2 regions of the Ruminococcus sp. D54t1_190329_F1 genome follow, and region 1 is predicted to be linked to the other one. Evidence: riboswitches for the same ligand, from Rfam matches in the RefSeq annotation. Region 1 holds a riboswitch; the other holds the start of a gene.
What was found. A riboswitch is a leader RNA that binds a small molecule or an ion and turns the genes downstream of it on or off. The one in region 1 is predicted to bind cobalamin.
Positions count from the first base shown of each region.

Region 2: linked by a shared signal. The riboswitch ahead of I2D69_RS13130 (hypothetical protein) and the one ahead of I2D69_RS08550 (ABC transporter substrate-binding protein) in region 1 are both predicted to bind cobalamin.

Region 1 covers NZ_JADNDC010000015.1:23,457-29,198, forward strand. Annotated here, with positions in the region: gene I2D69_RS08530 (pyridoxamine kinase) at 1-903, shown strand, start outside; gene I2D69_RS08535 (TIGR04100 family radical SAM protein) at 961-1,602, shown strand; gene I2D69_RS08540 (inositol monophosphatase family protein) at 1,794-2,570, opposite strand; gene I2D69_RS08545 (sirohydrochlorin cobaltochelatase) at 2,711-3,499, shown strand; cobalamin riboswitch at 3,570-3,758, shown strand; gene I2D69_RS08550 (ABC transporter substrate-binding protein) at 3,860-4,951, shown strand; gene I2D69_RS08555 (iron ABC transporter permease) at 4,987-5,742, shown strand, end outside.
Region 2 covers NZ_JADNDC010000027.1:26,624-32,365, reverse strand. Annotated here, with positions in the region: gene hisD (histidinol dehydrogenase) at 1-244, shown strand, start outside; gene hisB (imidazoleglycerol-phosphate dehydratase HisB) at 241-828, shown strand; partial or broken gene hisI (phosphoribosyl-AMP cyclohydrolase) at 975-1,295, shown strand; gene I2D69_RS13135 (VanW family protein) at 1,415-2,845, shown strand; cobalamin riboswitch at 2,949-3,122, shown strand; gene I2D69_RS13130 (hypothetical protein) at 3,320-5,742, shown strand, end outside.

The DNA.
Region 1 (5,742 bases):
GCGGTAATTCAGGATTTGTCAGGGCTTGGAAAATGTTCCCTGACAGCGGCAATTCCGGTGATCTCGGTGATGGGCGTGCAGGCTGTACCGCTGCCAACAGCAGTACTCAGCAACCAGACCGGTTATCCTTCCTATTACTGTGACAATTATACAGAGCACATGGAACAGATCATGGATGAATGGGAGAAACGGGGATTTTCCCCGGATGGAATTTATACAGGATTTCTGGCTGACGAGGAGCAGGCAGATAAGATCCTGGATTTTCTCAGAAGATTCCGGAAAGAGAAGACCGTGGTGCTGGTGGATCCGGTTATGGGAGATAATGGCGGTGCTTATGGGATTTATACAGAAGGTTTGCGGGAACGGATGGTCCAGCTGGTGAGAAGCGCACAGGTGATCACCCCTAATCTGACAGAAGCATTGCTTCTTTTGTATGGGAAAGAAGAGATGGAAAAAAGATATGCAGGGCTTATGGAACTGGATGGGGAGAAACGTCTGGAGCAGATTGAAAAAATCGGCGAGAAGCTGGCAAATGAATATTGTTTACAGGCAGCTGTAATTACGGGAATCGAATATGTGAAAGAGCAGAAAGCAGCACCTGCGCTAATTTCAGATAGGAATAAGAAGAACTCTATGCAGATGGGAAATCTGGTGGTGGAAAATGGTCAGGTCTACTGGTGTTTTGCCCCAAAGACCGGGGGCAGCTATTCGGGAACCGGTGATCTGTTTGCCTCTGTACTCAGTGCAGGGTTAGTGAAGGGAATGTCTATGATGACTTGTGTAGAGCTGGCAGTAAATTTCCTTTCCAAAGCAATTGCGGAAACTGTACAGGAGGGCACGGATCGAAATGACGGGGTCTGCTTCGAGAAATATCTTGAAGAATTGTGTAAAATAGAAAAATGAAACAGCTGCTGTGAATGGCGAGAAGAGTAACATGAATTATGAAGGAGCGAGTGAATAATGGCTGATATTGTTTATTGTTATAATCATGAAGTGTATTTTAATTTAACTAATAAATGTCCCTGCAACTGTACCTTCTGCATCCGTAACAACGGTGATTCTGTAGGTAGTGCAAAGACATTATGGTTTGAGAAAGAACCTACAATGGAAGAAATCTACAAGGCAATCGATGCGTTTGATTTTTCCGGTTACAAAGAAGCTGTTTTCTGCGGGTACGGCGAGCCGACTATGGCATTGGATAAGCTGATCGCAGTCAGCAAATATGTAAGAAGTAAATATCCGGCACATTTAGACCGAGATGGTAAGCTCTGTCCGGGAATCCGGTTACGTCTGAATACAAATGGACTTGGTGACCTGATCAATAAGCGTTCTATAGCCAGGGAAGTGTGTCAGGCTGTAGACATTGTTTCCATCAGTCTGAATATGCCAGACGCAAAGTCCTACAATGAAGTAGTACGTCCGGCCTATGGGGAAAAAGCATTTGATGCCATGTTGAAATTTGCAGAAGATTGCAAACAGTATACAGAAAATGTAAAATTTACCGTTGTAGACTGCATTGGCGAGGAAAATGTTGAGAAAAGCCGTAAAGTGGCAGAGAAGCTTGGTATTCCCTTGAGAGTGCGTGAATATACAGCAGAATAAAAGCGGAAGAATATAAGCAGATATGTTTAAATAAAAAAGACACCTTAACAGATTATTTATAAAACCTAACAATTTTTATTAGATTTTATATGTATAAAAATCTGAAGTGGTGTCTTTCATTTTGCGGACAACGAGCTAAAGTCCGTGTTTATATGAAAACTTAGAACTTTTGAGAACTGGTTGCAGCCTTGTTACGCATTTATAAGCTTCAGCAAAATCTCCCGGAACTGTGGCACACAAGCCAGTATATCTGAGTTCGCCAGATAAGGCAGCTCCTTATTTCCCCAGTCTGTGATGGTGCCGCCTGCTTCCCTTAAAATAATGGATGCCCCACTGTAGTCCCAAGGCTTCAGATTCTGCTCAAGATAAGCATGCTGTCTTCCGCATGCCACATAGCAGATATCAAGAGCAGCAGAACCGGTACGTCTGAAGTCAGCACAGTTCATAAAGATATTATAAAATATCGGGAACAATTCCTTTGCCCTGTTTTTCTCATAAGGAGAAGAACCGAAGGATACAACCGCGTCCTTGAATTCCGGCTGGTCAGAAACCTGGATAGGAGCTCCGTTCAGGTAAGCGCCTTCTCCCTTTGCTCCGTAGAACAGCTCTTCTGTAAATGGATTATAAACTACACCGAAAGTAATCTCCCCATTTTCATAAAGCCCAAGAGAAACTGCACTTAAGTGATAATCCCGGATCAGATTGGTGGTTCCGTCAATGGGATCCAGAATCCAGTATGATTTATCCGGATCCAGCCCAAGGTTCTCTTTCTCTTCGGCAATCAGTGCGATATCCGGAAATTCATTTCCAAGCGCCTCTTTCAGATACTTCTGCACAGCTACATCTACGTTTGTGACGTAATCTGCAGCTCCTTTTTCTGTAACCTTTTCATGTGTCATTTCCTGAAAGATCAGTGGCTTTGTCTGTCTTACAAGTTCTATGATCTTAGACTGATTTTCTTTATTCATATAAAAGTAACACCTCCAAGGTAAAATTTACCATAAATAAAAAGGAAGGACAAGACGCTAAAGCTATTAAAAATTGAGTTGAAAAAATTTATTTTTACCTTATAATTACAGTGTAAAAATAAAACTATGGAGGTAAGAGAATGGGTAATCTCACCAAGAAAGCAATTCTTGTGGTAAGCTTTGGAACCAGCCATGAGGATACCAGAAAAGTGACTATTGACGCAATTGAAGAGACAATTGGAGCCGCTTTTCCCCAGTACAGGATTTATCGTGCCTGGACAAGCAAGATGATCCTGGCGAAGATTGAAAAACGGGATCACATTCATTATGATAACGTGAAAGAAGCTATGGAGCGCATGGCACAGGACGGAATCGAAGAGGTGATCGTTCAGCCAACTCACGTAATGAATGGAGTGGAGAACGATCTTATGAAAGCAGACGTTCTTGCAGCTGCTAATCACTTCCAGTCTGTGAAATTCGGCAATCCGCTGCTTACCACAGAAGAAGACAATGCATATGTGGTAAAAACAATTACAGATGTATTTCCTGTAATTCAGGATAAGAAGACTGCACTTGTGCTTATGGGTCATGGAACAGAGCATTATGCAAATACGGTTTATGCCGCTCTTGATTACAGATTCAAAGATATGGGATATGAAAATGTGATCGTGGCAACCGTAGAGGGTTATCCGGAAATTGACCAGGCTTTGAACCAGCTGGAGAAAAGCGATGCCAAGAAAGTTGTGATCGCACCATTTATGATCGTGGCAGGTGACCATGCCAAGAATGATATGGCAGGGGAGGAAGCGGATTCCTGGAAAAATGTGATCGGAGCGAAAGGCTATAAAGTAGAAACTGTTTTGAAGGGTCTTGGCGAATACGAAAGCATTCGGAGGCTGTTTGTAGAGCATATAAAAACTGCCAGATAATTGACCAAAAAATTTGCAAATTGGTAATAATATTGTTGTTTTTAAAGAAGAGATATGCTAGACTGTTGAAGTAATTGAATACCAGTTAAGTGAACGGCGATTTCGCTGTGAGAGGGAATCAGGTGCAACGCCTGAACGGTTGCGGCCACTGTATACAGGAAGGCTGGCTTATGAAAACCATTGCGTATATGCGTGAGAAGGGAAGCCATGCTGTTACTACCTGCGAGTCAGGAAACCTGCTTGACGAAGGTAAGAAGAGGAGCTTCCGTAAAAAGTGCCTTTTAAGTCACGGGTAGTAGTGACGCTTTTTGAAGCCCCATCTTTTCGGTTACGAAAACAAACGAAAAGAGAGGAAAAGAAATGAAAAACAAAGTTTTAACTACAAGAATCATGGCTATGATGATGGCTGCTGCTATGACCATGTCCGCAGCGCCTGCAGTATATGCAGCAGAGCGTGCAGACTCTGAGACCATCAAAGAGGATAACCAGCCGGCCGAAGAGACTGCAGATGCTTCCGAGGAAGAGGATGCTTCTGAGGGTGAGACCAGAACCGAGTATCCTTTAACCATCACCACCTATGATTACGATGGAAACGAGATCGAAACCATCTATGAAAAAGCACCGGAAAAGGTTATCGCAGTATATCAGGGCAGCATTGAGACAATGCTGGCACTTGGACTTGAGGACCGCCTTGTTGCAACTGCAGGTCTTGACAACGAAGTTCCGGATGATCTGAAAGAAGCATTTTCTAAAACAAATTATCTTGATGAATTTACCCCATCCCTTGAAACTGTCACTATGCTGGAGCCAGATATGATCCTTTCCTGGAGTTCCCTGTTTTCTGATAAGAACCTTGGAAATGTAACCAACTGGATCGATAAAGGCTGCAACACTTATTATAACTCTAATACCCGTCCAGGCGGTGAGAGAACACTGGAAAATGAATATACAGATATTCTGAACCTTGGTAAGATTTTTGACGTACAGGATAAGGCAGAAGCAATTGTTGACGATATCAAAGCTGTAATTGACAACACACTTGAGGCAACAAAAGATGTAGAAGAGAAACCTACAGTAATGGTTCTTGAGCCACTTGGTGAGGACATTACAAACTATGGCGCAAGCAGTCTCGGAGGAGATATGGTAACCAAGTTAGGTGCAACTCTTGCAAATCCAGATGCTTCTACCGTTGGAAAAGAGGACATTATTGCAGCAAACCCGGATGTGATCTTTGTGGTATACATGCCATATGCAGGTGACGATCCACAGAGTGTTCTGGAAAGCCAGATGGCCGTGATCCAGGATGATGAAGCCCTCCAGAGCCTTGACGCAGTAAAGAATGGCCGTGTATATCCAATTATGCTCAGCGAAATGTACGCAAGTGCAACCCGTACCCAGGACGGAGTGGAAACATTTGCTAAGGGATTATATCCAGATGTTGCAATTGATTAATTGGATTGTGGAATGGATATATTGAGGAAAAAACAGTGAAAAAAGAGAAAATTTTTCGTTCATCTATCTATGCAACAGCTCTTGTGGGACTTGCCGCATTTCTGGTTTTTTCCATTCTGGCAGCTGTTACATTTGGAAATGCAGATCTGTCATTGAAAGATGTATACAGCGTGATTCTGTACAAAATATTCCACATAAAAAGTATGGCCTCCTACTCTGAGGGGGCCATTCATGATGTTGTATGGCTGATCCGGCTTCCAAGGGTTCTTCTGGCACTGGCGGTAGGTATGGCTCTTTCTGTGTGTGGCGTGGTCATGCAGGCAATTGTGCAGAATCCTTTGGCAGATCCTTATGTACTTGGAATTTCTTCTGGTGCTTCTTTCGGGGCAACTCTGGCGATCATGCTTGGAATCGGCAGCTTCCTTGGAGGAAACTCCGTAGGGCTTTGCGCATTTATAGGAGCCATGCTCACATCCTTTGCGGTTATTGCAATTGCCAATATGGGAGGCAAAGCAACATCGGCGAAGCTGATTCTTGCAGGAATGGCAATCAGCGCAGTCTGTTCTGCTTTTTCCAATTTTGTGATCTACATAACAAATGACAAAAATGGTGCCACAGAGGTTATGAAATGGACCATGGGAAGTCTTGCCGGGGCCAACTGGTCAAGGGTAAGTGTGATGCTTCCTGTGACGCTGGTGTGTGTAGTGCTTTTCTGGACGCAGTACAGGAATTTGAATCTGATGCTGTTGGGCGATGAAGTATCTATTACCCTGGGAACAGATCTGCACAGA
Region 2 (5,742 bases), on a different contig from region 1:
GCCTCTTGGTGATTATTTCGCGGGACCGAACCACGTTCTTCCTACCAACGGAACAGCTAAGTTCTTCTCCGCACTTTCCGTTGACGATTTTATTAAGAAATCCAGTATTGTATATTATTCCAGGTCTGCATTACAGGAAATCCACAAGGACATCATCCAGTTTGCATCCTCAGAGCAGCTAACTGCACACGCCAACTCCATTGCAGTCCGCTTTGAAGAGGAAGATAAAAAGGAGCAGCCATGACAAGAGAAGCTACTGTTGAACGAAATACAAAGGAAACTAAAATTGCCATAAAGCTGAATCTGGACGGAACCGGAAAAAGCAGTCTGGATACAGGTGTGGGATTTTTCAATCACATGTTAGATGGCTTTACCCGCCACGGACTTTTTGATCTGGATATAAAGGTGAAGGGTGATCTTCAGGTTGACGATCATCATACCATTGAAGATACGGGAATTGTTCTTGGCACAGCTATTAAAGAAGCGGTTGGAGACAAGAAAGGAATCAGGCGTTACGGAAGCTGCATCCTTCCAATGGATGAGTGTCTTGTGCTTTGCGCCATTGATCTCGGGGGACGCCCGTATCTTTCCTTCGAAGATACGTTTACCAGTGAAAAAATTGGAGATATGTCCACAGAAATGGTGAAGGAATTCTTTTACGCCATTTCTTATACGGCAGCCATGAATCTTCACATTAAGGTTCTAACACCGGGAAATAATCACCATATGGCAGAAGCCATGTTCAAAAGCTTTGCAAAGGCGCTGGATATGGCGGTAGCTTATGATCCTCGTATTACAGATGTGCTTTCTACGAAGGGAAGTCTCTAAAGGCAGAACAAACAGAATTACAATTAAGACGATATGATATATGCCACTTGTTTTCATTCTTTTCGAATTGAGCATGAAAGCAGGTGGCATAATTGCAGAAGAATTTTTCATAAAGGAGTATTAAAAATATGGAACAGAACCAATTAAAGTCCAAAATGTCCTGGTCAGATTTCAAATTAAACAGTGACGGCATGGTTCCGGTTATTGTGCAGGATTACAAAACAGACGAAGTTCTTATGCTTGCGTACATGAACGAGGAAGCATACCTTACCACTCTGAAGCTGGGAAAAATGACTTACTGGAGCCGCAGCCGCAACGAGCTCTGGACCAAAGGACTAACCTCCGGTCATGTTCAGTATGTGAAATCATTGACTATTGACTGTGATAATGATACAATTCTGGCAAAAGTAGAGCAGGTAGGGGCTGCATGCCATACCGGAAACCGGACATGCTTTTTTACCCCATTGTTCTAAAGCCTGTTTGAAAAATCATTCCTGCAATCTGCACGCCCCACTTTGCGATATATTTTGCAGAAAGCCTTTTTCAAACACGCTCTAAAAAAGACTGCAAAAGGTAAAATTATTACATGAAAAAACAAGTGAAAAACGGTGTGATCAAAGTTCTGATCCTGGTTCTGATTCTGGCAGGTGCGTATGGGCTGTGGTGTCATTTTCTTACAGATAATGTAATCTGGAAGAAGCTTAAAATAAACGGCATAGCCATTCAGGGAATGACCAAAGAGGAAGCCATTGACGCAATTTCAAAAGATTTTCAGGAAAAATATGAGAACACACAGATGACCATTACCCTGAATGGAAAGAACTTTAAGGTATCCATCTATCCTGTTCTCGGTCTTGATGTAAAATCAATTGTAGAAAGTGCCTATGCTCTTGGACATGGTGCCTGGTTTACTCATGGAACTGACCGCATCGAACTGATGAACAGCAAGACAAAGGAAGAAGTCACCCTTATGCCGGAAGCCCGAAACAAAAACGAACTGGACAAGCTTCTGGAGGATGCTGGAATTTCAAAGGGATCCACCACTATACAGACTTCCTGTGAACTTACAGATACAGAGTTGGTTATCACTAAGGGAAAAACCGGAATCGGTCCGGATATGGATGCACTGAAAGAAGCGATTCTAAAAGCAATTTCCATAGAAGATTATGAAGCTGTTATCGAATGTCCTACTATGAAGACACCGCCAGAGGAACTGGATCTGGAATCCTATTATGAAAAAGTACATACAGATGCCACAGATGCTTCTCTGGGGGAAAATAATGAAATTATTCCGGCAGTTACCGGAATTTCATTTGATGTGAAGTCAGCTGCAAAGAAGCTGGAAAAAGCAAAAGAAGGGGCAAAGATTACCATCCCCCTTGAAATAACCCTGCCCGAAGTTTCTACAGAAGAGATAGAAGCCCTTCCTTATCTGAATCTTCTTGGTACTTATACTACATATGGCGGCGGTACCGAAAACCGTGTTGCCAATTTGAAGCTTGCCGTGGAAGCCTGTGATGGAGTGGAACTTCAGCCAGGACAGATTTTTTCCTACAACGATACTTTAGGTCCACGTACGGAGGAACGAGGGTACAGGGAAGCAACTGTAATTGTAGGAGGCGAACATGCCCAGGATATCGGAGGCGGAATCTGCCAGATTTCCACTACGTTGTTTATGGCATGCCTGCAGTCTGATCTGACCATTGTTGAGCGTCATAATCACGCTGCCCGAATTGATTATGTTGAGGATGGTCTGGACGCAGCAGTGGTGTGGGGAGGTCAGGATTTCCGTTTTCAGAATAATACTGCTTATCCAATTAAAATTAAAGCCTCTTACGATGAAAAAGAGGAAGCCGTAACGGTATCCATTTACGGAACCCAAACTGACAATAATACGGTAGAGATTACTACAGAGCATTCCGATCCAAACACCTGTAAAACCTACCGCAGTGTCTACGATGAGAATGGAACACTTCTCCGCACAGATGAAGTCGGGTACAGTAAATACAAGCAATAACCCTATAAATCTATTGATTTCGACATAACGGTCTGCTATAATGAGGTGAATTGAATAAATCCGTTTTCAGTGCCAGACATATCTGTCTGCTACAGCGTGCAGATTGTGGGAATATTTTTTCAACACGCTCTAAGAGGGAATCAGGTGAAAGTCCTGAACGATCCGGTCACTGTAACCAGGGAGTAGAATCCAGTGAAACCATTGGTATATTGCTGAGAAGGATGGATTCTGTGTTGATCTGTAAGTCAGGAAACCTGCTGAATTCGTTTAATGAAAGCTTCCGAAGAAAGTACTTCATTCTCATTAATATATTTGATAATACAATATATTGAATTTTTAGTGCCTGTTTTCTCAGAGGAAGCAGGCATTTTTTTGAAATAATCCTGTCAGGATTGCCCATTGTACAAACAGGCTCCAGAAGCAATTGGGATTTATTCAAATTATAAAATAATAGGAAGAATCGAGGAAAAAGAAATGAAAAGAAATTCAAAACGCTTTCTTGCACTGTTCCTTTCCGTCGCGATGACGGTCACTCCTGCTGTACTTACACAGGCAGAAAATGAGGATGCAAACGTACAGGTTTCTGTTACACCAACTCCAGAAACAGAGGCGGAGAAGACCGCTGTTGCTGCTGAGACTCCTGTGCAGGAGAGCGCAACAGCTGAGGAAGAAAACACTGACACTACAATAACTCCGGCAGCAGTGGATGCCTCTGCTGTGAAAGAGACACCTGCTGCTACAGAAACACTTGCCTCTGAGACCACTCCTGAGGTTACTGCATCACCTGCTGAAGAAAGCAAAAATGAGGAAGCAGAAGCTCCACAGCCTACAGCTGCACCAGAAACAACAGAAGAGGGCAAAACCGAAGAGACAGATAAACCAGAAACAAAGCCAGAGGATCTGAACCCAGATGGTTCCAACATGACCATTGACAAGGAAGATAACAGTGCATATAAAATGCTTAAAATCAAAAGCTCTTCTGCTGAATTAAATGGTGATAAAATTAAGATAACCCTCAATACTGACGGAAAGAACTATGAGAAGCTTTATCTTGGTTCTAAAGAAGATCCTGACGAAGCAAAAAATGCAGCAGCAATCGTTGGTACAGAAAATGAAGATGGTTATACTTTCATTTTTGAGGTTCCTGCCAGTGAACAGGTCCAGACTTTCAGCATCGTACCATTTTCTGTAAAAAATCAGAAATGGTACACAAATATGGCTTTGAAACTGAACGTTCCAGGAATGAAAGCCCCGGAACCAACAGCTACTCCAGAGCCAACTGCAGCCCCTGAGCCAACTGCCACTCCACTGCCAACTGCAGCTCCAACCCAGGCACCAGCCCAGAATGAGATTACAGATGCCGGAATCAAGCTTGTAAAAGAAAACGGTGATGAATTTGCAATGTTCGTAATCACCGGTTCCACTGTAAAGGTTTCGGAGGATAAATATATTGTCACACTTTCTACCGCAAAACAGAATTATGACATGATCTATCTTGGCAGTGCCAGTGACTCTGATAAAGAAGCAAATTCCATCAAAGGAGTAGAGAACAGTGCAGGAGGCTATACCTACACCTTTGAAGTTACTGCAAGCAAGGAAGCTCAGACAATAGCAGTCGTTCCTCATTCCAAGAAGAGCCAGAACTGGTACGCAAAGGGTATATTGACGATTACCGTACCGGCGGTTCCAGGATATGGAGAGGCTGCTCCAACACCGGAACCAACTGTTTCCCCAGAGCCTACCGAAGCACCGGTTGAGACTCCTGCACCAACTGAAACTCCAGTGCCAAGCACAACTCCGGAAGCAGCCACCACCCCAGAGCCAACAGCAACCCCTGCTCCAGGCAGCTGTGCAAGCGGAATTTATAATATTACAGTAAACTCCAGTTCATCTATGTTCCGTGTAATTGACTGTGTCCTTACTTCCAAAAACGGAAAAATGACAGCTGTTCTTACTTTAAGCGGAACTGGTTACGACTATCTATGTCTGGGAACAAAAGAAGAAGCTGCCGCAGCAGATTCCTCCACCTGGGTTCCATATGTGGCAGACGCAAATGGCAAATATACATATGAGATTCCTGTTGAAGCCCTGGACAATGGAATTGCAGTTGCTGCTTTTTCCCACAAAAACCAGATCTGGTATGACAGGATCCTGACTTTCCAGTCCAGCACTTTAAATAAGATAGGTGACGTACAGGATGATCCGCAGCCAGATACTGCTCCTGACACAACAATCACAGCAACTCCTGCACCCACTGCAAAACCAAATAAAAAACCGACAGCAACTCCTACACCAACAGCAACTCCAAAGCCAGACAAGAAACCGGAAGAGGAATCCAAATACGAATCTGACTTAAGCGGCGGAACAGCATCTGTAAACAGTTCTACTACATTAGCAGATGGAACCTATACTCCTGACAGTTTCTCCTGGTCTGGTGGTTCTGGAAAGGTCAGCATTTCCTGTAACAAAGTTACGGTAACAAATGGTCAGGCATATGCGACTATTGTATTCAGCAGTGAATATTACGGTTATGTAAAAGCCAATGGAAATAAATACTACGGTGCATGCGGCGGCGGAACTTCTACTTTCACAATTCCGGTAGCACTGAACCAGAATAATACGATCATTGGTATGACAACCAGAATGTCCCAGGCTCATGAAATCACTTACACCATTTATATCGCTTTAAAGGGTGCAAACGATCCGAAGAAAACAGACAAGGATAACCCGGCAGATGACAACAGCATGCTTTCCACAGGAAACAAGAAGCTGGATGATTCTGCACCAGAGATCACAGGTCTTGAGTATAAAGACGAAACTACTCTTGAGCATGCAAAATACTTTAAGCTTTATCACTACGCAAAGGGTATTACCCTTCTTGAAGTAGATATGACAAC